Regions from separate parts of the Arthrobacter phoenicis genome, predicted to be linked through region 2. Evidence: riboswitches for the same ligand, from Rfam matches in the RefSeq annotation. Region 2 holds a riboswitch; each other region holds the start of a gene.
The links. Region 2 has a riboswitch for cyclic di-AMP ahead of ABC337_RS16095 (NlpC/P60 family protein). Riboswitches for the same ligand answer to the same signal wherever they lie in the genome.

Region 1: linked by a shared signal. The riboswitch ahead of ABC337_RS18200 (NlpC/P60 family protein) and the one ahead of ABC337_RS16095 (NlpC/P60 family protein) in region 2 are both predicted to bind cyclic di-AMP.
Region 3: linked by a shared signal. The riboswitch ahead of ABC337_RS05355 (aggregation-promoting factor C-terminal-like domain-containing protein) and the one ahead of ABC337_RS16095 (NlpC/P60 family protein) in region 2 are both predicted to bind cyclic di-AMP.
Region 4: linked by a shared signal. The riboswitch ahead of ABC337_RS04135 (NlpC/P60 family protein) and the one ahead of ABC337_RS16095 (NlpC/P60 family protein) in region 2 are both predicted to bind cyclic di-AMP.

What each region holds. Positions count from the first base shown of each region.
Region 1 covers NZ_JBDFMK010000003.1:100,417-107,327, forward strand. Annotated here, with positions in the region: gene ABC337_RS18175 (relaxase/mobilization nuclease domain-containing protein) at 1-570, shown strand, start outside; gene ABC337_RS18180 (hypothetical protein) at 600-1,832, shown strand; gene ABC337_RS18185 (hypothetical protein) at 1,925-2,035, shown strand; gene ABC337_RS18190 (YnfA family protein) at 2,094-2,435, opposite strand; gene ABC337_RS18195 (VIT1/CCC1 transporter family protein) at 2,615-3,715, opposite strand; cyclic di-AMP (ydaO/yuaA leader) riboswitch at 4,298-4,488, shown strand; gene ABC337_RS18200 (NlpC/P60 family protein) at 4,495-5,277, shown strand; gene ABC337_RS18205 (hypothetical protein) at 5,625-6,113, shown strand; gene ABC337_RS18210 (hypothetical protein) at 6,250-6,417, shown strand; gene ABC337_RS18215 (Tn3 family transposase) at 6,459-6,911, shown strand, end outside.
Region 2 covers NZ_JBDFMK010000001.1:3,390,263-3,397,173, reverse strand. Annotated here, with positions in the region: gene ABC337_RS16105 (cupin domain-containing protein) at 74-451, shown strand; gene ABC337_RS16100 (dihydrofolate reductase family protein) at 461-1,090, shown strand; partial or broken gene ABC337_RS16095 (NlpC/P60 family protein) at 1,131-1,899, opposite strand; cyclic di-AMP (ydaO/yuaA leader) riboswitch at 1,902-2,096, opposite strand; gene ABC337_RS16090 (hypothetical protein) at 2,230-2,481, shown strand; gene ABC337_RS16085 (DNA alkylation repair protein) at 2,510-3,142, opposite strand; gene ABC337_RS16080 (GNAT family N-acetyltransferase) at 3,182-3,697, opposite strand; gene ABC337_RS16075 (FAD-dependent oxidoreductase) at 3,694-5,088, opposite strand; gene ABC337_RS16070 (arsenate reductase ArsC) at 5,091-5,507, opposite strand; gene arsB (ACR3 family arsenite efflux transporter) at 5,532-6,629, opposite strand; gene ABC337_RS16060 (ArsR/SmtB family transcription factor) at 6,735-6,911, shown strand, end outside.
Region 3 covers NZ_JBDFMK010000001.1:1,167,824-1,174,734, reverse strand. Annotated here, with positions in the region: gene ABC337_RS05365 (phosphatase PAP2 family protein) at 1-305, shown strand, start outside; gene upp (uracil phosphoribosyltransferase) at 318-953, shown strand; gene ABC337_RS05355 (aggregation-promoting factor C-terminal-like domain-containing protein) at 1,074-1,826, opposite strand; cyclic di-AMP (ydaO/yuaA leader) riboswitch at 1,825-2,007, opposite strand; gene ABC337_RS05350 (transposase) at 2,274-2,696, shown strand; gene ABC337_RS05345 (IS3 family transposase) at 2,660-3,706, shown strand; gene ABC337_RS05340 (ArnT family glycosyltransferase) at 3,768-5,939, opposite strand; gene ABC337_RS05335 (glycosyltransferase family 39 protein) at 5,943-6,911, opposite strand, start outside.
Region 4 covers NZ_JBDFMK010000001.1:932,029-938,939, forward strand. Annotated here, with positions in the region: gene ABC337_RS04105 (alpha-mannosidase) at 1-561, opposite strand, end outside; gene fdhD (formate dehydrogenase accessory sulfurtransferase FdhD) at 665-1,534, opposite strand; gene ABC337_RS04115 (molybdopterin molybdotransferase MoeA) at 1,691-3,064, opposite strand; gene ABC337_RS04120 (DUF6457 domain-containing protein) at 3,061-3,345, opposite strand; gene mobA (molybdenum cofactor guanylyltransferase) at 3,356-4,003, opposite strand; gene ABC337_RS04130 (HNH endonuclease) at 4,040-4,540, opposite strand; gene ABC337_RS04135 (NlpC/P60 family protein) at 4,796-5,569, opposite strand; cyclic di-AMP (ydaO/yuaA leader) riboswitch at 5,836-5,994, opposite strand; gene ABC337_RS04140 (peptidoglycan DD-metalloendopeptidase family protein) at 6,142-6,911, opposite strand, start outside.

The DNA of each region.
Region 1 (6,911 bases), on a different contig from region 2:
GTTGAGCAGCTGCGCACTCTGCCCCGTGATGACCACGCCACCTGGGCGAAAGCAGCGAGGGAAGTATCCGGCGCGTTCGCGGCATGGTCCCACCGGCTCGAACCTACCCCGGGTCCGCTGGCGGCCACCGCCGCCGAGCTGTCCCGCACCGCCCAGCTCCGGGCGCCACGCCAGCACAGCAAGCCCGTCGCCCTGCCGTCCATTGCCGGGACTGCCATGTTGTTCATGGCCGCGTCCAGCAAGAACAAGACGGCCGCACAATCGGCGCTCATGCTGCAGCTGGTGAACACTGCCTTCGCCATCCACGAAATGCACCAACAGTCCGGACGAACCAGGGAAGCGCAGCGGCTCCGGGTCGTCGTCACGGAGCAGCTGAAACCGTTCGCGGCGACCATGCCCCGTCCGGTCGCCGTCGGTGCGCCGGAACAGGCAGCGGCTCCGAACTCCGTAGAACTTGGACTGCGCGGCATGGCGCCCATCCGTCCAGGGTCAGCGGTACCGAACACACCAACGGCGGCCAAGACCCGCCAGCACACGGGCCGTGATTCCGGCCCCGTACTTGACCGATAACGACCACCACCAACTGCAAGGGGAGCACGATGAGTGAATCAGACGGAATGGACGAATTTCTGGACGCCGGAATGCGGCAGTCCCTCATGATCGCGTCCCGCATTGCCGAGACGCTGGCCCGTCGCCGGCAGGAGTCCCAACGGCAGCAGGAGCACCAGGATGCCCAGGCAGCGCACGAAGCGCAGGCCCGCCTCACGGCAGACCGCAGCGCCGCGCAGGCGGCGCTGGCACCGGTAGATAAAGACCAGTGGTGGGACAAGGCCCAGCCCCACGACATCGCCACGGCACACGCCGTCGCTGAAGGCTGGAAAGACTACGACCCGACCGCCCTCGCGGCCTCGGAAAAGATCCGTCAGGAAGTCCTCACCCGCTACGGCATCGACACCCACGATGCCGGCAAGGATGCCGGATATCTGGAATCAGATATCCAGCATGCCGCCACGGACAAGGCACGTCAGGACGAATTGGACCGCAGCCAGGAAGAGACGCGCAAGGCGGCCGCCGAACACGAGAAAGCCATGGGACTGCTCGCCGCAGCCCGCGCCGAAGAACTCCGCGCCCAGGCCGCGACGCTGGCCCCGGAAATGGAACGCCACCAGGTGCCGGCCGAGTACCTGGCCAACCCCGAGCTGGCCCAGGCATTGCAGACTGCACACACCGCCAAGACACCCACAGCGGTAGAAGCAGCGGACGCCATCGTGAAGGAACGCTTGTTCCTCATCGGCAAGGACGGCATCAACGGTCCCGACATCGACCAGCTGCGCAAAGAAACCACCTCGAACGTCAACGGCGCCGGCGACGCGCACTTTCAGGATCCCGCGTTCGTCCAAGCAGCCAAGGACATGTACGAAGCAAAACTCCTGGCAGAGGGAGGCTTCACAGGGTCCGAACGGACGCCCGTGGAACAGCGGTACGAACGAGCCGAAAAGGAACTGTTCGCCCGCCTGGAAAGCGTCGGCCGCGAGATCGAAAACCGCGTCACCGGCAACAACAGCAGCCGACTAAAAGACCAAGGCCTGAAAGCAGGGAGCACGGCGGGAACCGACTACGGCTCAGCGGAACGCCAGGAAGCTTTCGCCGCATCCTTGGCCGGCACCGGAGCGAACGAAACCCAAGTCCGAGGGCGCGCCGCGGCCGAACGCAGCGAGGGGACACACCCGAGCGCAGCCGTCACCATGGGCAAAGGCGCAGCCCAAGCCAAAAAGGCCCCCGCGGCGGCAACATTGGGTGCTGATCGCGCTAAGAGCGGCCCCTCCCGCTAAGCAGTTTCCCGGCCCGGCCGGCCTGGCCATCATCCACCGACGGGCCGCTATGGCCGCCGAGTGCAGACCAGCTCAGCGGGGCCCTGACCTGTCTGGCCTGCGGAAGCCTTGAGACACGGGACATGCCGACGGAATCGTGCGTGTATTTCTACCGGCGTGCCGCTTGCGGGGTCACCAGCAAGCCGAAAACCGGGGACTGCTAAGTCGTCTCCTCCTACGGCGACACCAGATGCCCGCCGATGCAATCCTCCTGATCGGTTGCTAGGAAGCGGTCCCGCGGGGAGCGAACATGATCACGGCCACCCCCACCAGACAGATCACGGATCCGATGACGTCCCAGCGGTCGGGCAGGAACCCGTCGAAGACCATTCCCCACACCAGGGACCCCGCGACGAAAACGCCGCCATACGCGGCCAGAATCCGTCCAAAGTGCGCGTCAGGCTGCAAGGTCGCAACAAAACCGTACAGACCCAGGGCAATGATCCCGAGACCGGCCCACCACCACGCACGGCCCTCCCGAACGGCTTGCCACACCAGCCAGGCACCGCCTATCTCGGCGACAGCGGCCAAAATAAACAGCAGAACGGACTTGGCAATCGTCATGAACCTCATCATGCCGCACGATTGGAGACAGCCCGCGCCGGCCGGAAATCGTCAGGACTACGAAGCAGGTCCGTTAGCTAAGCACAGGCCCCACAGCGACCATCCCTCAGCGGCCCAGCCGTGTGGAAGCGCCCTGACATTCCGGGCCGTCCGACGGCTGCCCGGCTCTGCTGTGCCGCCTATGCCGTGCTGGTTCCGAACAGCATCCCGAGCAGGTACGTGACGGCCGCGGCGCCGTAACCGATGGCGAGCTGGCGTAGCGCCATTTTCAACGGAGCCCCGCCGGAGAGCAAGGCAACAATTGCGCCGGTGGTCAGCAGGGCCAGGCCGACGATAATGCCGGCGACGATGAGCGCGGTGATGCCTTCGAGTCCGAACAGGTAGGGGAGGACGGGCAGGATGGCGCCGGAGGCGAAGAACAGGAAGCTGGATGTGGCCGCGCCGAGGCCTGTGCCGACTGCTTCGTGTTTGTCGTGGTCAGGGGAAGCCACGATCGGTTTCTCGTGTGGGTTCTGCAGCGTCTCGGAGGCCTTGGCGTTCGCTTCGTCTTCTGCCATGCCCCGGGCGCGGTAGAGCAGGGACAGTTCGTTGGCGTCGGCGTTCAGGTGCGGTAGCCGCGCGTGTGCGTCCTCATTGGGCGTGGAGGCTTCGAGGAGTTCGCGCTGGGAGCGGACGGAGACGTATTCTCCGGCTCCCATGGACAGGGCGCCGGCGAGTAGGCCGGCGACGCCGCTGAGGAGGACCACCGCGTTGGATGCGCCGCTGGCGCTGATGCCCATCACGAGGGAGAGGTTGCTGACGAGCCCGTCGTTTGCGCCGAAGACGGCAGCGCGGAAACTTCCGGAGAGCCTGTTCCTGCCCCTTGTGGCGAGTGCACGGACGATTTCCTCGTGGATCTGTTCGTCGGCGGCCATGGTGTCGGTGGCGTGGGCATCGCGTGCGTACGGTGAGCGCGCTTCGGCACGCTGGGCCAGGGCGAGGACGAACACGGATCCGAAGTGGCGGGCAAGGAAGCCGACGAACCGGGTACGGAGGCTTCCGCGGCGGGCCTTGCCGACTTTATCGCCGAGCAGGTCCAGCCAGTGCTGTTCGTGCCGGGTTTCGGCTTCGGCCAGGGCCAGGAGGATCTCCCGTTCTTCCCCACTTCGGCGTCCGGCAAGGTCCCGGTACACGCCCGCTTCGGCCCGTTCGTCGGCCAGGTACTGGCGCCAGCGACGAAGATCCGCAGGACTGGCGCTCTGGAAAGTCGGTGTGGTGTGTGTCGTGGGCAGGTTCGTCATGGTCATCCTCGAGGCAATACCCTTGACCGGACCCATAATTTCGGGGGAGCTCCGGTCAGAGTGGTGTCTGACCGAAGGTCTCGCTCGCCCGGCACCTGCTAGCCGGGTGGCGCACCGGGCAACCTGTAGGAGGATGCCAGTATGTCGATGCGCCGCTGCGTCCGCGATACGCGGACGGTGGGAACTACTCCCCTTCGATAAGACAAGTCTTCCATATATCCGCCGCAGATTCATGCGTTTACATGTTTTTCGGATTGCCGAAATTTCGTCACCTGGAAGGCCTCCAGGCGTCATTTCGGTGTGCCGTGGGATTCTTTAGGGCCAGACGATTGCGGAAAGTGACTGCTAGCGTCACCAGTAACCGTCGTGAGCCGACCAAATATTGTCCGTGTAACGGATGGTCGTGGCGCACTTTTGGGACGACAGAAGGATGGTCCGGTTAGGTGGCCTTCCGCGGGTACAAGCAGTGGAGGTGCACGTAGGGGCTGTGACATTTATCCCGTCGCGTTATCAGAATGTGACAATCTTCTCTTACTTGCGGTACGGTCGGTTCCGTGCCGACTCTCTCCAAGGGCGGCACTCCCGGGTTGATTGCCTAACTCTGCCGCTGCCGGGGATCCGTTCGCAGAATTCGTCCGGCAGAGACGGGGAAACCACGTTTGGCCTGGTTCAGGCCTTGGGGTGAAGCCGCGCTACTGCATCTGCAGGAGTTGCGGCCGGGTGACTCCCATCCGAATCCGACAGCTAACCCCGCAGGCATTGGGAGAGGCTACTTTGTCATGTCCACACGCGTTCATGGCCGCCGGCGCGCGGTTACCGTCCACACCAGTCCGCTCGCGAAGATTTCCAAGTCTGCCGCAGACAACTTTGGCGGAGCGGGACGGCAGGCCGCCGTCCTCGCCGTTGCTTCAGGCCTAGTTTTATCCAGCGGTATCGCTGCCCAGGCCGCCGAGGCTCCGGCCCAGCAGGACGCGGCACTGCCCTCAACGCAGGAAGTGACCGCCCTGGCGTCCGCTCCGCTCAGCGCCGACGCCAGCGTTCGGATATCCTTCGAACGCCCGGCCGTCACCACTACCCCCGCACCGGTCATCGAAGCGCCGGCGACTGCCGAAATCCCTCAGCCCACACCGGCGGTCAAGACACCGGCCGCCACGACACCGGTGGTTAGTGCACCGGTGGCAGCGCCCAAGGTCACCGTTCAGGCGGCACCGGCGCCGGCCGCTGCCCCTCAGGCAGCGGGCGGAGTCAACGCCACCATGCTTTCGGCCGCCTACGCGCAGCTGGGCCTTATCCAGGACTGCACCCGCCTCGTCGAAAAGGCCTTGGGCGCAGCAGGCATCCCTGTAGGCGACATTGGCCCTATGGCGTTCATGAATTACGGCAAGACGGTTGGCACCCCGGCCCCGGGTGACATGGTTGTTCAGTCCGGACACGTTGGAATCTACGCAGGCAACGGCCAGGTCATCAGCTCGGGCATGAACGGCAAGAACCAGACGGTGGTTCATCCGCTGTCGTGGTTGACCGCAACGGGGCCCGTCACGTTCGTACGCGCCGGCGCCTAGAGACACCAGCGCCAACGGGCCGGTGAGTCGCTGCCTTGGGGGTAGCGCGTCACCGGCCATTGGCATACCGCCCTCCGGTTGGTAAAGGCCCGCCGCCGGTGCGGGGACGGTGCCAAAGTTCCGGACGGCCCGGATGCCGTTGCCGAAAGCCGCACTGCAGATTTGGATGGCGATTGTTGTTGGTATGTAATGTTGATCCCAATGTCTGAAGCACTAGGTGGCGCTCTCCGGGGCGCGGAGTTGTTTCCCGGAGCCAAGGCCGCCGAAGCTGCAGGAACCGCTTTGGATCCGCAGTCCGGCTCGGCTCCGGGTCCGGTCCGGTTTGCCCGAGCAGGGTCGGTGGGGCCGTGAAGTCATTCTTTTCTTTTCTACGGAGGAACCGGACCAAGGCCTGGGTGGTGGCCGTAACGCTGCTGTTGGTCTTCTACCTGGTGGTGACATTCCAGCGTTCCGCTCTCCTGCTGATGGATACCAGTCCTCTGGCCAACGTCCTTGGCGCGGCGTACTTGGTACTCCCGGCCATCGGTGCCTGGGCACTGTTCCGTGAACTTCTGTTCGGTGCCCGCACAGAACAGATGGCGCGGGCCCTTGAGGCCGAGGGGGGTCTGCCCGTAGACAATCTGCCGCGCACACCCGCCGGACGCATCGTCCGTGCCGCGGCGGACCAGGAATTCGAAAAGTACCGGGCCGAAACAGAAGATGCTCCGGGGGACTGGCGTTCCTGGTTCCGGCTCAGCTGCGCGTATGACGCCGCCGGTGACCGCAAGCGTGCCCGCTCTTCAATGCGGGATGCAGAGCGGCTGTACCGTTTCCCCGACACCGGAGCAACGATATAGGGGTGAACGCCCGGCGATTTCGCGGGCCATTTTCTCCGGCGGTAATTTCCAGTGTGGTGGACCCACGTTCCGCGGCGACGCAGGGGCGCGCAGGCGCCTGGTCCTACGGCGCGAGCTGCCGGAGGTGCTCCTGCTCATGTTTATCCTGGTCCGCTGGAAGCGCGACGAGGCGCGAGGGCGGGCGAGCTCCGACCGGGCCGCCGCTCTCGCCGGCATCCCGGAATTGGCCGCGTATAACGGGGCATGTTCGGGCCGTCGGACGCTCTACACCGGCCTGCGCTTCTCTTTGGCCCGGTACTCCTGAAGGTGTCTTCAGGGGCAATCTAGATGTGGTTGAGTTCTGGTATGGGCCTTGAGCTGACGAGCGAACTTCTTGATTCGTGGACGCTGGTTGATGACGATGTGGCATTGATGGCGCGGAAGTCAGGAGCGACTCGGGCAGGGTTTGCTGTGCTACTGAAGTTTTTTCAGCAACATGCCAGGTTTCCGGTCGGGCCTTCTGATCTTCCACTGGGAGCTTTGAACTATGTTGCAGCGCAGATTTCCGTTCCTATCGATGGGCTGGGTCCCTATTGGGATGGGCGTTCAATCAAATACCACCGGGCCGAGATCAGGTCCCATTTTGGATTCCGTGAGTTCACCTCCGCTGATGAGGCCCGGCTGGCTGGGTGGTTGGCGGAGAGGGTGTGCCCGTCGGAGGTTCGTGAGTCTGCGCTTGTGGATGCTTTGCTGTCCCGGTGCCGTCAGGAGCGGATTGAGCCGCCGGGGCGTGCTGGCAGGATTGTTGGCACCGGCCGG
Region 2 (6,911 bases):
CGACAACCCCTGCTCAAGCGAGGATCGTAGGCGTTGTCCGTAGTTTCCGTTCCAAACCGAAAGAGGCAGAGCAATGCCTGCTGTCGCTGTTTCCCAGTTGCAGGTGAAGTCCCACAACACACCGGACGAGAAGCGCCGCCCGGACAAGACCGAGGTGGATATCGTCACCCTCGACGACTACACGATCGGCCGTTTCACGTTCCAGCCCGGCTGGCGCTGGTCCGACTGCATCAAGCCGGTGGTCCACACCGAGATGTGCCAGCTCAGCCACGTCGGCTTCTGCGTCTCCGGCAGGCTCACCGTCGAGACCACCGACGGCAACCGGGTGGAGATCGCCGGCGGCCACTCCTACACCATCCCGCCGGGGCACGACGCGTGGGTCGAGGGCGGGGACGCGTTCGTGGGGATTGAATTCGTCAGTGCCGCGGGCTTTGCGAAGCCCGGCGGATAGGACGGATCCTTGCGGAAAATCATCCTGTCCTTCCAGGTCTCCCTCGACGGCTTCATGGAGGGCCCGCACGCGGACATCAGCTGGCACCGGGTGGATGCCGAACTGCATGAGCACTTCAACGACCAGCTGCGCACCATGGGCGCGTTCCTGGACGGCCGGGTCACCTATGAGCTGATGGCCGGGTACTGGCCGACGGCGGACCAGGACCCTGACTGCCCTCCCGCCGTCGCGGACTTCGCCGCCATCTGGCGGGAGATGCCCAAGTACGTCTACTCCCGCACGCTGCCGGAGGCCGGCTGGAACACCACGGTGGTGCGCGAGGTCGACGCCGGGCAGGTGCGGGCGCTCAAGGCCGCCCCCGGCGGCGACCTGGCCCTCGGCGGGGCGGAGCTGGCCGACTCCTTCCGCCGGCTCGGGCTGATCGACGAGTTCTGGATCTACGTCCACCCGGTGCTGGTGGGCCGCGGAACGCCGCTGTTCAAGGCCGCAGACTCCCCCACCGGCCTGACGCTGCTTGAGAGCCGGGCGTTCGGCAACGGCGTGGTCCTCCTGCGGTACGCGGCCGACAACGACGCGGCAGACAGCGTAACCGCAGACGACGAAACCTCAGACAACGAAACCGGCGCCCGGCAGCCGTGAGGGCTGCCGGACGCCGGTCCGGTACTGCTGAACGCGCGGGTTAGGCTCCGGCGCGGACGAAGGTCACGCTGCCGGTGGCGGTCAGCCAGGACAGCGGGTGCACGATCGTCTGGTTGGAGCCGTTCATGCCGCCGCTGATCGCCTGGCCGTTGCCGGCGTAGATGGCGACGTGGCCGGACTGGACGATCATGTCGCCCGGCTGCGGGTCGGAGACGACCTTGCCGTAGTTGAGGAACTGCTGCGGGCCGAGGTCGCCCACCGGGATGCCTGCGGCGCCGAGCGCCTTCTCCACCATCGCGGTGCAGTCCTGCGTGATGCCGATTTGGCTGTACGCGGCGGAAAGCATGGCGGCGTTGACGCCACCGGCGGGGGGCGGCGGCCGGAGCCGGCGCCGGGGCTGCGGCCTGGACGGTCACCTTCGCCACCGGGGCGGCCGGGGCCTGGGCCACGGGGGCCTTGGCCACCGCGGGCGCGGCGGCAGGGGCCGGAGCCGGAGCCGGGGCCTCGACGACGGGCGCCGGGGTGGTGGCGACGGCCGGGCGGTCGAAGCTGATCTGAACGGCAGAGTCGGCGGTCACCGGGGCGGAAACCTTGCCGGCGACGTCGGCGTGCGAGACGGGTGCGGATTCCCGTTCGGCGGGGACGTTGCCGGCGGCGTTGGCCGCCATGCCGCTGGTCAGGACCAGGCCGGAGGCGGCGAGGACGACGGCAGCCTGCCGGCCCACGGTGCCGGTCGCCGCGGCGAAGGCGGCACCCCGACCGGTGGTTGCGGTGGTGCCGGGGCGCGCGTCAGTAGAGCGTGAAGTCATAATGTACCTCTCCCAAAGCCTGCGAGGTGAGCTGTCGGATTCGGATGGGAGACACCCGGCCGCGGGTCCGTCTGGGCGGACACTGCGCGGCTTCACCCCAAGACCCGCCCGTGGGCAGGTCGCGATTGGTTTCCCCGTCTCTGCCAGCTGGTTGCGAGGATGCCCTGGACCGCGGCAGAGTTAGGCAATCGGTCCGGGGGCGCCCGTCTCGGAAACCAACGGGCACCTCTCCACGGTAACGGCCATCCTCCCGAATGTCACATTAAGGTAACGGCGGAGGCGTCCCGGCGGGGCTACGATGATCCCACCATGTCCCGAGCGGAGGGTCCGATGAATCTCCATTGTGTCGCGATCTGCCAGCTGAGCGATCAGCCGCAGGAAGACTTCGACGTGAACACCGAGCTGCTGGTTCTCGAGGGGAAGGAGATCCACGTCGCCACCTGGGACGCCGAGCCGCGCGACGGCGGTTTCGACCTGCACGTACTAAACGACAGGGTGGACGCGCTGGGCTTCATGGTGGTGACGGACTGGGAGTTCCTGGACGGCAAGGCCTACGCCGTCGTCGAGCGCCGGCCCGCCTGAGACCCGCCGCTTCGCGCGGCCACCATCCCTAGGTTTCGCCGCCCGCTTCCCGTTCGACGCGCTCGACGGCGGCCCTCACGATCTCCGCCGCCCCGCCGTCGGGGCCGCCATACGCAGTGCCGTTGGCCAGGGCCGCACGGCGCCGGAACCGCGCCCAGTCCCCCTCGCGCTTGCGGAGTTCCCGCAGCGGAGCCAGCAGGGCAGCGCGGCGCAGCCAGGGGTCGGGGTCGCGGAGCCACCGGTCCAGGACGGCCTCGGCGCGGGACCGGGCCTGCCCGTCGAGCCCGACGATGAGCGGCCCCACGACGTCAACCGCCAGCGGGTCCGCGAGGTCGGGCAGGTGCGCGCCGCGGAGGAAGCCCTCGATCCGGGTCAGGTCCGAATTGTCCAGGTGCCGCAGGGCCGACTGCAGGAGCACGACGGCGGCCAGGCGGCGCTCGAACACGGGCACGGCCCACAGTTCCGAACTGAGCGCGGTGAGACCGTCCCGGTCCAGCTCCCGATGCCGGCGGAGCGCGTCCCGGACGGTGCCCCGGACCGCGCCAACGGAGGCACCGTAAATCGAGAGCCCGAGCCCGAAGCGGTCCTGATCGGCCTCGGCGCGCTGCCAGGAACTCTCGCGCTGCAGGGTCGCGTCTATGAAGTCACCGGCCTCGCTCACCGTCCCATTCTTCCGCACCGGCCGTGAGCCCGCGTCCGGCTAGTGGTCCGGGCTGCGGTACTCCATCAGGACGGTGTCCCGCCACTGCCCGGCGAGCGGCCCGTAGGACATCAGGCCGATCCGGCGCCGGGTGCCCACCACGGTGAATCCCAGGCGTTCGTGCAGGGCCAGGGAGGCGGTGTTCTCCGGGAAGACGGTCGACTGGATGGTCCAGATGCCGGCCTCTTCGCAGCGGCCGATGAGCGACGCGAGGAGCCGCCCACCGTGGCCGCGGCCCCGGGCGGCGGCGGCGAGGTAGAGCGAGTGTTCCACCACGCCGCGGTAGACGGGACGGGTGGACACCGGGGAGACGGCGGCCCAGCCGAGCACGGCGCCGTCGTCCTCCAGCACCAGACGGACGTTCGGGAGGCGTCCGGCGTCGAAGCTCTCCCAGGACGGCGGCTCCGCCTCGAAGGTCGCGTGGCCGGTGGCGATGCCCTCGGCCCAGATATCCCGGACGGCGGGCCAGTCGGCGGGTGTCAGGTCCCTGATCCGGAGGGCCGCCCCGGCGCTCATCCGGCGTCCGCTTCGCCGCTGCGCCCGTGCAGCAATCCCGTGGGAAAACCGAGGAGGACCGGCTCCGGTGCGGTGCAGCAGCCGCCTCCTGCCCCGGCTGGCGCCGGAGTCCCGGCTGCGGCGGGCGTATCGCAGCTGCTGCCGATGTCCGTGGAGCAAACTCCGGTCTCCGGCAGCTCCAGGTGGACGGTGTCCGCCGCCTCCAGGTCACCTGCCAGCGCGGCGGCCACGGAACGCACCTGCTCGTAGCCGGTGGCGAGCAGGAAGGTCGGGGCGCGGCCATAGGACTTCATGCCCACGATGTAGAAGTCTTCCTCCGGGTGCGCCAGCATCCGCGCCCCGTGCGGTTCCACGGTGCCGCAGGAGTGAAACTCCGGGTCGATCAGCGGCGCGAGCTGCCGCGGCGCCTCCACGCCCGGGTCGAGGTCCAGCCGGAGCTCGCGCAGAATCTCAATGTCGGGCCGGAATCCGGTGGCGGGGACGACGACGTCGGCTGTCAGCGTGCGTCCGTCGGTGGCGGTGAGTGTGACCATGGTGCCGTCGGCGGAGATGGCGGCGGTCCCGAACCGGGTGTGCAACTGCACGGTCCCGTCCTTGACGAGCCCACGGAGCCGGCTGCCGAGCAGGCCCCGGGCGGCGAGTCCGTCGGCGTCGCCGCCGCCATAAACCTTGGCCGCGGAGGCGCCGCGGACGGCCCAGAGGATCCGGGTGCCGGGCTCTTGGGCCGCCAGGTCGGCAAGATTGATCAGGGTGTTGGCGGCGGAGTGTCCGGCCCCGACCACGACGGCGGTGCGGCCCGCGAAGGTTTCACGGTCGCGGCCCAGCACGTCCGGCAGCGGCGCGGAGATCCGGGCAGAGGCGGCCCCCTCGCCGCGGGCCGGCAGGCCGGAGGTACCCAGCGGATTGCGGGTACTCCATGTGCCGGAGGCATCGATAACGGCGGCGGCCCGCACCTCGCGGGTTCCGCCCCCGGCCTCCTCGACCCGGAGCAGGAACGGCGTTCCGGCGCGGTTCCGGCTGTGCGTCTTGTCCAGGCCCTCCCGGGTGACGGCGGTAACGCGGGAGCCGGTGTGCAGGCGGCCGGCGATCTCAGGCAGCGCGGCCAGCGGTTCCAGGTACCGCTCAATGAGGTCCCCGCCGGTGGGCAGGCCCGAGGGCTTCGGCGCCTCCCAGCCGGAGGCGGCGAGCAGCCGGGCGGCCGCGGCGTCGATGTTGTACTGCCACGGCGAGAACAGCCGAATGTGGCGCCACTGCCGGATGGCGTCCGCCGGGGCTTCGCCGGCCTCGAAAATCACGGGTTCGAGGCCGCGCTCCAGCAGGTGCGCCGCGGCGGCGAGTCCTACGGGACCGGCGCCAATGATGGCAACGGGAAGGGATCCGGTGGCGGCCATGGTCAGGCCTCCTTTAGGGACGCAATGAGTGCCTCGATGCGGGCCTTAATCTCGTCGCGGATAGGCCGGACCGACTCCACGCCCTTGCCGGCAGGGTCGGCGAGTTCCCAGTCCTCGTAACGCTTGCCGGGGAAGATCGGGCAGGTGTCGCCGCAGCCCATGGTGATGACGACGTCGGATTCCTTGACGGCCTCGGTGGTGAGGACCTTGGGGATCTCGGCCGACATGTCGATGCCGACCTCGGCCATGGCCTCGACGGCGGCGGGGTTGACCTTGTCCGCCGGCGCGGACCCGGCGGACCGGACCTCGATGGCGCCGTTGGAGAAGGTGGTGAGGAAGGCGGCCGCCATCTGCGAGCGGCCGGCGTTGTGTACGCAGACGAACAGGACGGAGGGTTTCTTGGCGGTTTCGGTGCTCATGGGATCTCCTGAAGATTCTTGAGGTCAGACGGAAGGCGTAGCGGGGGCGAAGAAGCGCTTGCGGGCCCAGAGGGCGGCGTAGACAAGTGCCACCAGGGCGGGAACTTCGATCAGGGGCCCGACGACGCCGGCCAGCGCCTGCCCGGACGTGACGCCGAAGGTCCCGATCGCCACGGCGATGGCGAGTTCGAAGTTGTTGCCCGCGGCGGTGAACGCCAAAGTGGTGGTTTTTGCGTAGCCCAGGCCGAGGCCCTTGCCGATGGCCATCCCGGCGCCGAATACCACCAGGAAGTAGACCAGCAGCGGCACGGCAATCCGGAGCACGTCCAGCGGCCGGGAGGTAATGGTGCCGCCCTGGAGGGCGAACAGCAGGGTGATGGTGAAGAGCAGGCCGTAGAGCGCCCAGGGGCCGAGCTTGGGCAGGAACGTCCCCTCGTACCAGTCACGGCCGCGGGCGCGTTCGCCGATGGTCCGGGTGAGGAACCCTGCCAGCAGCGGGATACCGAGGAACACCAGCACGGAACCGGTGATGGCCCAGAAGGAGAAGTCGGCGCTGGTGGTGGGCAGGCCCAGCCAGGACGGCAGGAGCTGGAGGTAGAACCAGCCCAGCGCGCCGAAGGCGATGACTTGGAAAACCGAGTTGATGGCCACCAGCACGGCCGCGGCTTCCCGGTCACCACAGGCGAGGTCGTTCCAGATCATCACCATGGCAATGCACCGGGCCAGGCCCACGATGATCAGGCCGGTACGGTATTCGGGCAGGTCCGGAATGAAGATCCAGGCCAAGGCGAACATGAACGCCGGCGCCAGGATCCAGTTGAGCACCAGGGACGTGACCATGAGCTTCCGATCGCCGATGACGCGGTGCGCCTGGTCGTAGCGGACCTTCGCCAGTACCGGGTACATCATCACCAGCAGGCCGACGGCGATCGGCAGCGAAACTTCACCGACCTTCACGGCGTCAAGCACGGTGTTCAGGCCCGGGATGGCGCTTCCCAGCAGCAGGCCCAGGGCCATCGCGGCGACGATCCACACGGGCAGGAACCTGTCCAGGGTGGAAAGCCTGCCGACGACGGCGGCCTCACCTTCGCGGGTGGGCGATGGGTCAGTCTGGGTGCTCACGGGGCTCCTGGTGAGTGAAGGGATGCGCGATAGAGATCGAAACTTGTCGATATGAAGTATCGGCGGCTATATCGACGAATGTCAATCTATGGGCATAATGAGGGCATGACCTCGCTGGACATTCTTGATCAGGCCTCCGCCGGGAGCTGCTGCACGCCCTCCGCCACGCCGGCCCTGGCGCCGGAGGAGGCCCGGCGCAGGGCATCGGTTTTCAAGGCGCTCGCCGATCCGAACCGGCTGCGGCTGCTTTCGATCGTCAAGGGCTCCGACGGGGGCGAAGCC
Region 3 (6,911 bases), 2.2 Mb from region 2:
GGGCTCTCTTCATCATCGCGATGGGCATGAGCCGGGTGTTCCTGGGCCATCACTGGATGACCGACGTGATCTTCGGCTGGGCGCTGGGCCTGGGCTGGGTGGGCATCGTGATCCTGGCGCACCGGCTGTTCCACGTGATCAGACACCGGGAACGGACCGGCCCGGCACCCACCTTCGACAATGACCAGCACCTGCGGGAGAGGGCGCCGGACGGGCACCACGACGCCGGAACCGCGCCTGCTCGCAGGGTGGCGGACGACGCCGGGACCCCCGGCGGGCGGGGGCGGTCCGAAGCGTCCGGATGATAGTTTTGACCCATGCGCACTCTCGTTGTCGACCACCCGCTGGTGGCCCATAAGCTCACCGTTCTGCGGGACAAGAACACCCCGTCACCCGTCTTCCGCCAGCTCACCGAAGAGCTGGTCACGCTGCTGGCGTACGAGGCCACCCGCGACGTGCGCACCGAACCGGTCACCATCGAGACCCCGGTCAGCACCACCATCGGTACGGCCTTCACCAAGCCCACCCCGCTGGTGGTCCCGATCCTCCGCGCCGGCCTCGGCATGCTCGAGGGGATGACCAAGCTGGTCCCCACCGCGGAGGTCGGCTTCCTGGGCATGGCCCGCGACGAGGAAACCCTGGACATCATCACCTACGCCGAGCGGCTCCCCGAGGACCTGACCGACCGTCAGATCTTCGTCCTGGACCCGATGCTGGCCACCGGCGGCACCCTGCGCGAGGCGATCAAGTTCCTCTTCAAGCGCGGCGCCTCCGACGTCACCTGCATCTGCCTGCTGGCCGCCCCCGAGGGCCTGGCCAAGCTGGAGGAAGAGCTCTCCGATGCCAACGTCACGATCGTTCTGGCCTCGATCGACGAGAAGCTCAACGAGAAGTCCTACATCGTCCCCGGCCTGGGCGACGCCGGCGACCGGCTCTACGGCATCGCCGGGTAGCGCCCTTACGCATCCTTTCGAGGACTCGCCCGGGCTACCCGGGACACAGCAAAGGCACCGGATCTGAGAAGATCGGTGCCTTTGCTGTGTCTGCGCGACGTGGCTGCAGCTTCTAGCGGCTTAGTACCAGTTGTTCGCGTAGTGGAAGTTCAGGGCGCCGCAGGGGGAGCCGTACCGTTCCTGCACGTACTGCAGGCCCCAGTTGATCTGGGTGCGGTAGTTGGTCATGTAGTCCGCGCCGGCGCTGGCCATCTTCTCGGCCGGGAGGGACTGGACTACGCCGTACGCACCGCTGGAGGGGTTGGTGGCCGTGGTCTTCCAGTCCGACTCGCGGGTCCAGAGCTTCATCAGGCACTGCATCTCGCTCGGGGCCCAGCCGTGGGCCGGCAGCTGCGAGGCGGCGTAGGCCTGGGCGCCGGCGGGATCGTCGACGGCCACCGGCTGCGGGGCCGGGGCGGGTGCCGCGGCGGGGGCCGGAGCGGCCGGTGCGGGAGCCGGGGTGGACGGAGCGGGGGTGGACGCGGCCGGAGCCGGAGTCTCGGGGGTGACCTTGGAGGCCTGGGCTTCGACGCTGGCCGGCGCCGTGGCCGGGGTGTAGTTGCCGAGCCGTTCCAGATCGGAGAGCTGCAGGCTCGGGGCCTGGGTTGCGGTCGCGGCCGGGGCGGTGGTGCCGGTGGCCTGGCCCGCGGCGCCGGCGCCCAGCAGCACGGCAGCCGCGGTCAGCGCGACGGCGGTGAGCTTGCCCTTGGAGCCAAAGGTGGTGCGGCCTCGGGTGGCCGAGCCCTGGGCCGGGTCGGCGCGGTGGCGCGCGACGTCGGCCGAGGAGGTGCGTTTAGCGCCTTTTAGGCGCACGGGTGCCTTGTGTTCAGTCATGTTCGCCTCTCAACGCCTACGGAGTTAGCTGTCGGGTTCGGATGAGAAATCCGGCCGCTCGGATCATCAACGAGTCGGCTTAACCCCAAGGGGTGCATGGATGCAGGTGCCCGGGAACTCTGGGTTCCCCGTCTCTGCCTCAATCCATGGAATCCGGGAAGCGGCAGAGTTTGGCGTCAGACCCGGATATGCGGCCAGATCGATGGCCGCACCATAAAAACGGTACCGGACTTTCTCTCGCATGTCACATTTAGGTAACGCCGCGGTGTGGCTGGTTGCCGATTCGCGGTGGCCGGGGTCCGGTTTTCGGGCCGTTTCGACGGTTCCCTGCACGCTCGACGCCTGGACCCTGTGTGTCAGGCTGTTGTGTGACAGGTTTCCTGTCGTTCACGGTCGGGCGTTCGGGGCGGGGAAAGGTCCGTAATGGATTTTGTGATCCCTTCGCGTGTGTCTAACCGGAGCCACTTCACTCTCGCGCAGAAACACGCGATTCTCGAGGAGTACGACAAGTGCCTTGAACGCGGTTCCAGGACCGCGTTCAGCAGGGCGGTCGGCATCACCGATGGAACTCTTCGGCTCTGGGTCCGGCAGCGTGAGGCCGGGGAGTTGAGGTCCAATGCCGCGCCAGGAAGTGAGGACCAGCGCTTGAATGCCGGAGATAAGCAACAGCTCAAACGGGTCTTGAGAGAGAACGAGATCCTTAAAGCCAAACTGGCCCGGTCCGAGGCCGCGGTGGACATTCTGGGAAAAGCTTCCGCGCTCTTGGACGCGATGGCCAGGAGCGCGGCGGCAACGGACCCGCACCTTCCGGACCCGGACCCGGGCCGGCCCGAATGGTTGATCCCAAAGTCTGGAAAGGAATCGCCCTGACCTTTGCCGGGCACCTGGTCTCGGCCGGCTGGTCAGCGGTGAGGACCTGCGCCCTGCTCGGTCTTCACCGCACCACCTGGTACCGGCATCTGAACCCCGCTCCTCCCGCCGGAGTCACCCTCCCGCATAAGGGCCGGGCCTACCCGAACCGGATCAGCACGGCTGAGGCTAAGGAATTCATGGAACGGCTCAACTCCGAGGACTACGGGAACCTCTCGGTCACCCAGGCCTACTACCGGATGCTCGATTCCGGGCGCTGTTCCTTCTCGATCGCCTCAGCCCACCGGATCGTGGCCGCGCACGGGCAAAACGGGGACCGCCGGGTTCAACGCGGCGGCACCGGCTCCCGGCAACGGGTCAAACCTGTCCTGAACGCGGACGCCCCGAACCAGCTCTGGAGCTGGGACATCACGATGCTCCACGGGCCCGGGAGACACACCTACCGGCTCTACACCATCATGGATGTCTACTCCCGCAAGGTCGTCGGGCACCGGGTTGAACACACCGAAACAGCCGCCCTCGCCGCCGCCCTGATCCGGGACGCCGTCACCGGAAACCACCACAGCCCCACGGTCCTGCACGCCGATAACGGGGCCCCGATGCGGGCCGGCACAACCCTGGACCTGGCCCGGGCACTGGGCATCGAGCTCTCCTACTCCCGGCCCCGGGTCTCCGATGACAACCCGTACTCGGAGTCCCTGTTCAAGACCGTCAAATATGACCTCGACTTCCCCCGCCGGTTCCAGGACCTGGACCACGCCCGGGACCACATGGCCGCGTTCTTCACCGACTACAACACCAACCACCGCCACAGCGGACTGAACTACTACACCCCCGACACCGTCCACCACGGCCGGATCGAGCAGGCACGCAGCCAACGCCAAGCCACCCTCGACGCCTCCTACAACCGCAACCCGCACCGATACCACCGCAAACCCACCGCACCCGGAGCCCCACCCCCAGCCGGCATCAACCACAAACAAACCACCCAGCTGTCACAAACAGCTTGATACATACCGTGGAGACGTCTAAGCGGCAGGGAGCCGTCGAAACGGGGAGCGTCCGGCCCGGTTACTTCGCCAGCAGGTACACCGTGGTGCCGCCGATGCTCTGGGCGGGGTAGGTGGACGCCACCCACTCGGCGATCCTGGCGGCGTCGTCCGATCCGCTCTCGCCCTGCATGGTGCGTCCGGCGATGAAGTAGTGGATCCGGCCGTCGGCGACGTACTGCTGGAACTGCTCGAGCGTGGGTGCGGGGTCGGTGCCGTTGAACCCGCCCACGGCCATCACGGGCAGCTGCGTGGCGAGCTGATAACCCGCGGCGTTGTTGGACCCGACGACGGCGGCCGCCCAGGTGTAGCGGCCGGCGTCCGTTTCGAGGGCATTCACCAGGTCCGACGACGGCGTGGTCGCGCCGAGCAACCCGCCCATGCCGCCGCCCTGGCCGCGGCCGGTGCCAGTTGTTCCAGTCCCGTTGGTTCGTCCGAAAGGCGTGCCCTGCGCGTTGCCCATGGCTCCTCCGGTGCCGCCGAACATGGCCGGCAGGCCCGCCCTGCCACCCACGGCGGGCCCGGCGCTGACGATCGAGCCGGAATGGGCCGTCGAGGCGGTGGACAGCGAGTACGCCAGGGGACCGGCAAGGGCCGCGACGACGGCGAGTCCCGCCGTCGTTCGTGCCAGCTGCCCCGCCGTCGGTCCGGCCGGGAACAGCGGGCTGATGGTGCCGCCCGCGGACGCCCCCGCGAAGTCCCGGACGGCCGGAACCATCACGCCGACGGCGGCGGCCAGCGCCGCGATCAGCACCAGCCAGCGCAGCCACGGGACGAACGCGGGCGTGCGGCCCAGCAACTCGAAGGCCATGAACCCGGCCGCTGCCACCGCCGCGGCGAGCGTCCCGGCGGCCACGGGCTGATCCCGCCGCTGCCACAACAACACCGACCCCAGGCCGGCCAGCCCGGCGACGCCCGGCGCCAGCGCCACCATGTAATAGGGGTGGATGATCCCGGCCATCAGGCTGAACGTCAGCCCGGTGACCAGCACCCAGCCGCCCCAGACCACCACGGAGGCGCGGACCGCGTCGGTCCGTGGGGCGCGCCGGCCGAGCCACAGCAGGCCGGCGGCCAGCAGCAGCACCGACGGCAGCAGCCACGCGATCTGCCCGCCGAACTCGCTGTTGAAGAGCCGGAATAGGCCGGGGGTGCCCCAGCCGTTGCCGCCGCCGACGCTGCCGGTCTCGTCCCCGCTGAGCCGGCCCAGCCCGTTGTAACCCAGGGTCAATTCCAGGATCGAGTTGCCCTGCGAGCCGCCGATGTAGGGCCGGTCCGCCGCCGGGGTGAGCTCGACGGCGGCCAGCCACCAGCCGGCCGCCGCCACCATCGCCGCGCCCGTCGCCAGCAGGTGCAGCACCCGCCGGCCCACTCCTGCCGGTCCGGCGAGCAGGTAGGCCGCGGCGAAGCCAGGGACCACCAGCAGCACCTGCAGCTGCTTGGTCAGGAAGCCGAAGCCCAGCAGCGCCCCGGCCAGCAGCAGCCAGCGCACCCGGCCGTCCTGGATGGCCCGCAGCACCGCGTAGGCGGCCGCGGTCATCAGCAGGACCAGCAGGGCGTCCGGGTTGTTGAAGCGGAACATCAGCACCGCCACCGGGGTCAGGGCCATCACCGCACCCGCGATCAGGCCGGCGCGGTGCGCCAGCCGGGCGTCCGCCGTCGCGGGTGCCGCGGCCCGGCGGACGGCCAGATAGACCAGCCACACCGTTGCGACGCCCATCAACGCCTCGGGGACCAGGACGCTCCAGGAGCTCAGGCCGAAGATCCGCACGGACAGGCCCATGATCCAGAGCGATGCCGGCGGCTTGTCCACCGTGATGGCGTTCGCCGCGTCGGAGGATCCGAAGAACCAGGCCGTCCAGTCCTGGGACCCGGCCTGCGCCGCCGCGGAATAGAAGGCGTTCGCCCACCCCGATACGCCGAGGTTCCAGAGGTAGAGCAGCGCGGTCCCGGCCAGCAGGACGGCCAGTTCCGCCCGGTGCGCTAGGGCCTGGCGCCGGGGGACGGCAGCTTGGTGCGGGAGTCCCGGGGCCTGCGGCCCGCGGTTCTGTCGGCGGGCGCCGCGCCAGTGTGACGGGCGCTGGCCGGAGCCGGAGCCGGAGCCGGCAGCGTCGGGGGCGGGGACTGCGCCGGGCCCGGGTCGGGCGGGGGAGGCGACGGCGGACGCGGTGCTGGTGAGGTCGGTAGAGGCACTCATGGCTTAGCCCGCCAGCTTGTAGACGGTGGTGGATCCGACGGTCTGTGCCGGGTAGTTGGCGGCGACCCAGGCCGCGACCTCGGAGTTTCCGCCCCGGCCGCCGCCCATTCCGCCCATGCCGCCGCCGGCGATGAAGTAGCCGATCTCGCCGCGGTCCACCATGGCCTGGAACTGGGCCAGGGTGGGGTACGGGTCCCCGCCGTTCCATCCGCCGAGGGCAATGACGTTGGTCCCGGTGGCGAGCTCCAGGTCCGCCGCGGAGGTGGCGCCGGAGACGATCCCGGACCACTTCGCCGTCGAGGTCTTCAACAGCGCGACCAACTCCGTGGAAGCGGCACTGCCTTCCGGACCGCCGGCGCCGCCCGCGGTGAGGCCGCCCGCATTCCGGGCCGCCGAGTCCTGGCCGCCGGGGACGCCGGCGCCGTCGGTGGTTCCGGTCCCGGTGCCCCGCGTCCGGCCTGCCGCGCCGAAGCCGCCCATGGCGGAGCCCGTGGGCCCGGCGGTCGGGATCGAACCGGAGTGCGGCTGGGCCGCCGTCGCGAACGTCCACGCCGCCGTGCCCAGGCCGCCGGCCAGGAGCGTGAGCATCACGACGCCGGCGGTCGCCGCCTTGCGCAGCGCGGCGGGGATGGCCCGCAGCCGGTCAAGCTGCAGCATTAGCGCCGCCGCGGAGAGCACGCCCAGGACCACCACAGCCACGCGTAGCCCGGGCAGCCAGGACGGGTCCCGGCCCAGGAGCACCGCGGACCAGATCGACGTCGCGAGCACGGTGACGGCCAGGACCAGCCGCGCCGGCCAGAACGACCGGCCGCGCCACAGCTGCACGCCGCCCAGGCCCACGAGGGCCGCGACCGCCGGGGCCAGCGCCACCGCGTAGTACGGGTGCACGATGCCGCTCATGAAGCTGAAGATGCCGGCGGTGACCACCAGCCACCCGCCCCAGAGCAACAGGGCCGCACGGGTCCTTGAGGT
Region 4 (6,911 bases), 2.5 Mb from region 2:
GCACTGGTCCAGTTCGGCGATCACGATCCGGCCCAGCCGGTAGCGGGGCTCGGTGCCAGCGGTGGCCTTGTCCCCCAACGGCGTGGCGGCAAAGGTCCAGCCCTGTGAGAGGTCGGGGTTCGCGGCCGCCTCGACGTAGAAGTCGACGGTCATGCCGCTGCCGAGGAGTTTCAGCGGAATGTACTGGTTCCGCGGCGAGATGGCCTTGATGACAGTGCCGTCCGGCCGCCAGGCGGTGCCCTCGCACTGGAAGCCCGGCAGGTCCGCGCTAAACCCCAGGTCCACGAGGACCTCGACGGCGGTGTCCGGCGCGCTGCCCCAGGTCTCGGGCACCTCGCCCTGAAGCCGCAGCCAGGTGGTGGACCACGGGCCGCCCCAGGGTGCCCCGGGGTCCTGCGGGGTGAAGTCCTGCTGCAGGGCCTCAAGGGCCGGTACGGGTTCTCCGGGCGCGGTCCAGCTGCTCAGGCGCAGCGGGACGGTGCGGGGATAGATGGCCGGAACGATGCGTTCGCGGACGAAGCGGTCCAGCCGGACTTCCGTGAGACGGCGGTCGTCGTGCACAGTGAACCTCTTTTTGCTCTGGTGCGGAGGAACCGGGCGCAGGCCTGAATCCAGTCGTTGGATTAATCTACGGTGCCACGAGGGCTTAGGCCAGCCGTCCGGTTTAGCTGAGGGCGGCCGGCACGCCGATCCGCTCGTGGCCGGCGTAGACGTTCAGGCTGGTACCCCGGCTGAAGCCGGCCAGTGTCATCCCGCTGGCTTCGGCGAGTTCCACGGCCAGGCTGCTGGGCGCGCTGACGGCGGACAGGACGGGAATCCCGGCAAGCGAGGCCTTCTGCACGAGTTCGAAGGAGGCACGGCCGGAGACCTGCAGGACGGTGCCGCGCAGGGGCAGCAGCCCCTCCCGGAGCGCCCAGCCCACCACCTTGTCGACGGCGTTGTGGCGGCCCACGTCCTCGCGCAGGCAGAGGAGCTCGGCGCCGCCGTCGTCGGAGATGCGGAACAGCCCCGCGGCGTGCACGCCGCCGGTGGCGTCGAAAACCGCTTGGGCTTCGCGCAGCCGGTCCGGGAGCGCGGCCAGCGTCTCGACGGGCACTGCCACCGGGTCGCCCGCGGGGCTGAAGTGCGAGGACTTCTCGACGGCCTCGATCGAATCGGTGCCGCAGATCCCGCAGGAGCTTGAGGTGAAGAAGTTCCGTCCGGTGTCGGGGCGGGCGACGTCGGGCCGGAGCTGGGCTTCCACCACGTTGAAGGTCTGCACGCCGTCTTCGTCCTCGCCGGCGCAGAAGCGCAGCGAGACAAGCTGGTCGGCGGACCAGATGATCCCCTCGGAGACCAGGAAGCCGGCCACCAGGTCGAAGTCGTTGCCCGGGGTGCGCATGGTCACGGAGAAGGACGTGCTGCCCAGCCGTACCTCCAGTGGTTCCTCCACCGCCAGGACGTCCTCGCGGTACCGGACCGGGAACTCACGCGCCTGCGGCGATCCGTCCAGGACAAACTTGTGCACTTTGCGGCGTTGCGTCACGCGGCCCATTCGGTACTCCTCATCAGCGGTGCGGTGGGGCGGCCCGGCCTGCGGCCGGTTCCCGCCTCTGGATCCATTCTGAACTCGGCACTGGTGCCAGCCAAGCCGGCACCCGTGGGGCCAGCCAAGCGGGCGCCAGCCACGCCGGGCTCAGGCCGGCCGGTGTCAGCCAAGCAGGGCGCTCCAGTCGACCGGACCGTTGCCGGCCGGTTTCTTCGGGGTGCGTCGAGCGGCGGGTTTCGGTGCAGGCTTGCCTGCGTCGGGCTCCGGCAGCGGCCGCCCCCAGGGCAGCGCGAACGCCGGGACCGGTTCGCCCAGCTGCGCACCGTGCGGCGGGACCACCAGGACCCCGTCGGCGGCGGCGAGTCCGCGCATCATGCCGGGGCCGGTGTGCTGGGCCGGGGAGGCCATGCCGTAGACCATGCGGAAGGGCATCAGCCGGGTACGGCCGGGATCGGCGTCGATCATCGTGCCGCACGGGACCTCCGTGACGGGCGGCGGGGGCCGGTGGCCCAGTGCCGCCAGGAGTGGTCCGCCGATGGTGGAGAGCGCCATCATGGCGGCGAGCGGGTTGCCGGGCAGGCCGATGATGAAGCGTCCGTCGGGTAGTTCGGCGAGGACGGCCGGGTGCCCGGGACGCATCGCGATTCCGTCGATCAGCAGCCTGCCGCCCAGCTGCTCGACGGTGCGGCGCAGGTGGTCGGTCCCGGACCGGCCCGTCCCTCCGGTGGTGATGACGACGTCGGCGGGCGGGGTGTCTTCGTCGTCGCCCGCGGGTTCGGGGTCCTCCAGGGCGGCGAGCCATTCCCCGTCCCCGTCCCCGATCTTGATTTCGCCGGCGGGGACGCCGCCGAGCAGGTCGACGACGGCGGAGAGCTGCGGGCTGAAGGTGTCCCGGACCTCCCCCGGCTGGGGCACGCCGCTGGCGACCACCTCGGAACCGGTGAAAACCAGGCGGACCACCGGTTTGCCCAGCACGGGCAGGGTGTCGTGGCCGGCGAGGGCGGCGAGGGCCAGGTGGGCCGGGTTGAGCACGGTCTCTTTGGGGATCAGGACCTCGCCCTCGGCCGCTTCTTCGGCGGCTTTGCGGATGTGGTCGCCGTTGCGGGGCTCCCCCGGCTTCGCGCCACCGCCAAGCTTCAGCACCGGCAGCTGGTCCTCATCGAGGCCGATCCTGCCGCTCTCGCTGCGGAGGACGGCCTTCGCACCGGGCGGGATCAGCCCGCCCGTGACGATGGGACTGGCCTGGTGAGGGGCGAGGCGCTGCCCGGGTTCGGCCAGGATCCAGGGGCCGCTGCCGTTCACCGCCCAGCCGTCCATGGCCGAGGACGCATAGTGCGGCATGTCGTGGAGGGCCGTGACGTCGGCGGAGAGGGTGCGTCCCAGGGCTCGGCGCAGGGGCACCGGGGCCGGCGGGATGGGGGTGGCGCAGTCGAACGAGAGCTCCCGGGCTTCCTGCCACGTGTGGGCCAGGTGCCGGTGCGCGGCGGGCTCGGTCCCGGCGTCGTCGGCGTCGGCGCGGGGTGGCTCGGACGTCATTCCCCGGGGGCCTCGGCGGCGTATTCCTTGGCCAGTTTCCGCGCGACGCCCATGGCGGCCCGCATGGAAACCTCGTCGGTGGCCTGGCCGGTGCCGGAGGCCAGCCCGGCGGCGAAACCTGCGATGAAGGTGGTCAGCGGTGCGGCTGGGCGGACCACGGAATGCGCGGCAACGCCGGCGAGTCCCAGTACCTCGTTGATGTCGATGTCGACGCCGTCGAGCTCAAGGGCCTGGAGCAGTGCGCGGCACCAGTCCTCGAGGGTTTCGTCCTGGCTCTTCACGGTGGGCCTTTCATGTCGTGTGCGGGCGGCCGCTTCCGTTCCCGGCAACGCCGGGACGCGCGACCCCCAGGGCCTGGGCGTCCGCCCAGGTGTCGACGTCGTCGGTGGACCCGGGCGGCACGGGAACCGTCCGCAGGTCCAGACTAGCAAGCAGGCCGAACAACGATCCGCCCACCAGCGTGCCGCGCCGTGCCGCGTCCGCCACCGATCGTTGTAGCGCGGTCGTGTCATAAAGGCCGGCCAGCGGCTGGATCCGGCCGTCCGCCGAAACGGCGACGCTGCCGTCCGAGCCGGGCTGCGCCCTGGCACGGTCGGCGAAGAGTGCGGGGACGGCGTCGGCGACCAGCGGCATGTCGCAGGCCAGGACCAGCGTCAGCGGCGCCTGGCTCCCGCCGGCCGCTCCCCCGCGAGCGAGGGCCTCGAGCCCGGCAGCAAGGGCCGCCGCGGGTCCGGCGAAGGGCGGGTCTTCACGGCACAGGAGGATTCCGTCCGGGAGTCTGCCGGTTTCCGGTCCCACGACGGCGACGCCGCGTGCACCGGCTGCCGCGAGCAACGACCGCTCCAGCAGGGTGTCCCCGCGGAAGCGGAGGGCGGCCTTGGGGGTTCCGCCCAGCCGGGAGGACCTGCCCCCGGCGAGAATGACGGCGTTGAATTCCACCCGCCCAGCCTAGCGGCCTGCGGGCGGCCGGCGGTGCTAGTGCGCGGATTCGGGCAGCAGGAACGGGTCCCACGCGGGGGTGGGCTTCTCCAGCTCCTTGATCTGCCAGATCGTGCCCTTCGGCGGACCGGGGGTGAACCCGAGCTTCCAGCCCATCTCGGCCGGGGTGTGGTCGCCCTTGACGTTGTTGCAGCGCAGGCAGGCGGCCACCAGATTCTCCCAGGAGTCGGCCCCTCCCCGGGACTTCGGCTGGACGTGGTCGATGGTGTGGGCCGGTTTAGCGCAGTAGGCGCACCGGTGGCCGTCCCGGCGGAGCACACCCCGGCGGCTGACCGCAGTCACGGTGTTGTAGCGGGGGCGGATGTAGCGGTTAAGCAGGATGACGCTCGGCCGGCCGAGGATATCCTGCGGCCCCACCACCGGGTCGTCCCCCTCGGCCACGACACTGGCCTTGCCCGTCAGCACGAGCACCAGCGCCCGGCGGAAGGTCACAACCGCCAGCGGTTCATATCCAGCATTCAGAACGAGTGTGCGCATCCGCATCCCTCTTCACGGCCGCACCCGCCAGTGGCACGAGGGCCGGCTGCCCTCTGCATGGTCAGGCTAAGGATCGACACCACAAGAGTAAACACGGGTGGCCCGGATTACCGAATTTCGGGCCGCAGGGCATCCGTGGCGGATCCTGGGCCCGCGTGCCAGCGGTGCTTCCTGCACCGCTGGCACGCGGTTAACAGAGAAGGACCCCAGCCGGTGGCAGGGGTCCTTCTCGAAGCTTCGCGGGAAGCGGGGGTCTTAGCCGCCGACGCGGATGAAGACCGGGCCGGAACCGACGTTGACACTGTAGAGGGCGGTGGTGCCGCCGTTCCAGCCGCCGTGGACGGCCATGCCGTTGCCGACGTAAACGGCGATGTGGGCCATGCCCATGCCGCCGTTCTGGTAGTACGCGAGGTCACCCGGCTGCGCTTCGGCGGCGCTGACGGTGCGGCCCAGGGACAGGTAACCTGCCGGCCAGCCGTGGTAGCGGATGCCGACGGCGGCCAGGGCGTTGGTGGCCAGCATGGTGCAGTCCTGGGACACGCCGATCTGGGCGTAAGCGGCGGCGGCGATCGAGGCGCCCATGCCGCTGGTGGCGGCCGGAGCCTTGGTGGCGACGGACGCGTTGACCGCGGTGCCGGCGGCCGGGGTGGCTGCGGCGGTGTTGGCGGTCGTGGTGTCAGCTTCCTGAACCTTGACGACGGGCTTCGGGGCCTCGACGACGGGGGCGGCCGCGGTGGTCACAGCAGGCTTCTCGTAGGAGATGGCGATGCTGGAGGCCGCCGAGATGGTGGCCGGAGCGGTGGACTGAACCTCGGTGGCGGAAGCAGAGGTGGATTCGCGCTGAACGTTGGTCTCGGCGGCGTTGGCCGCGATACCGCTGGTCAGGACCAGGCCGGAGGCAGCAGCGATAACCGCAGCCTGGCGACCCATGCCACCGGCGTTGTCGCCGACGGCCTTGGCAATGACAGCCAGCGAGTTGGTCTTGGTGACCTCCGCGCGGTGGCGTGCAATGGTTGCACGAGTAGTCATTTAGTTCTCTCTTTCGTGATCCTTTGTGTCCGCGCTCTTGAACAGGCGGGACTAAGGACGCTCCGGCATCTTGGGGGTACGCCGGATCGCCCCGAAACGGGTTTCTTTAGCGAAGGGTGTACTGCGAAGACGCGCCAAAAGCAGGAACTGCATTGCGTGAACCATCCCGGGCGCCGGCAAGGGCAACGCGGTGCATGGTCATCAGCGGGCTCGACTGAGCCTCGCCAGCGCGAAAACGCGCAGCATTGTGGCGTGAAGACACGAAAGTAGCCTCTCCCAATGCCTACGAGGTGAGCTGTCGGATTCGGATGGGAGTCACCCGGCCGCTCCGCTTCCTGGGAAGCTTTGCGACTTAACCCCTAGGTCTTCTTGCGAAGACCAAAATTGGTTCCCCCGCCCCTGCCAGACGATGTCATGCGAACGGACCTTGAGCGGTGGCAGAGTTAGGCAATCCACTCAAGAGCGCCAACTTCGGTGAAGTTGGCGTGCTTCATACGGTACAACAGTTCGGACTCAATGTCACATTCAGATCACGGCGTGTCACGGAAGTGTGAGCATTGCGGTGGGCTCTTTTAGAGCCAGCCCAGCGGATCAACGACGTCCCCGTTGACCATCACCTCGAAGTGGAGGTGGCAGCCGGTGGAGGCACCGGTTGTTCCGCTCATCGCAATCACATCGCCACGGGAGACCTTTTGGCCGACGTGGACGCTGGATGACGACAAGTGGTTATACGTGGTCTCCAGGCCATTGCCATGGTCGACCACAATCCGGTTGCCGCCCCCGTAGGGGTGCCAGCCGGAGAAAGTTACGGTGCCGCTCGCGGCGGCATGGACGGCTGTGCCGCACTGCGCGGCGTAATCCTGGCCGCGGTGGAATTCGCCGACCGCGCCGGTGATGGGGCTGACCCGGTAGCCGAAGGGCGACGCCGTGATCATGGTGTCCAGCGGGGCGCCGAGCGTCCCCGCGGATGCGGCGCGGGTGATGGAGCCAACGGACTGCGCGCTGAGCAGCTGCTTGAGCTTCCCGTCCGGGTCACCCTTGGTGGTGACGGCGGTGCGGTTGAAGTCGATCTGGGCGGCGGCGGCCTTGACCTCGGGCTGGGCCGCGGCGGAGACGGACCCCGCGGTGGGGGCGTCGACGGCCAGCGCGGGGCCGGTCACCGGGACGGCCACGGTGAGTGCGATGCCGGCGGCGGCCAGGGTCATTCCGGCCTTCTGGCCCATTCCGGTAACGGCGGCGAAGTCCGCGACCTGGCGGATCGGACTGCGCCGGCCGCGGCGCTCGTCCCGGTGCGCATCGCGGGGGCGCGGGACGGTGACGTCGACGGCGGGGCGCGGCTCCG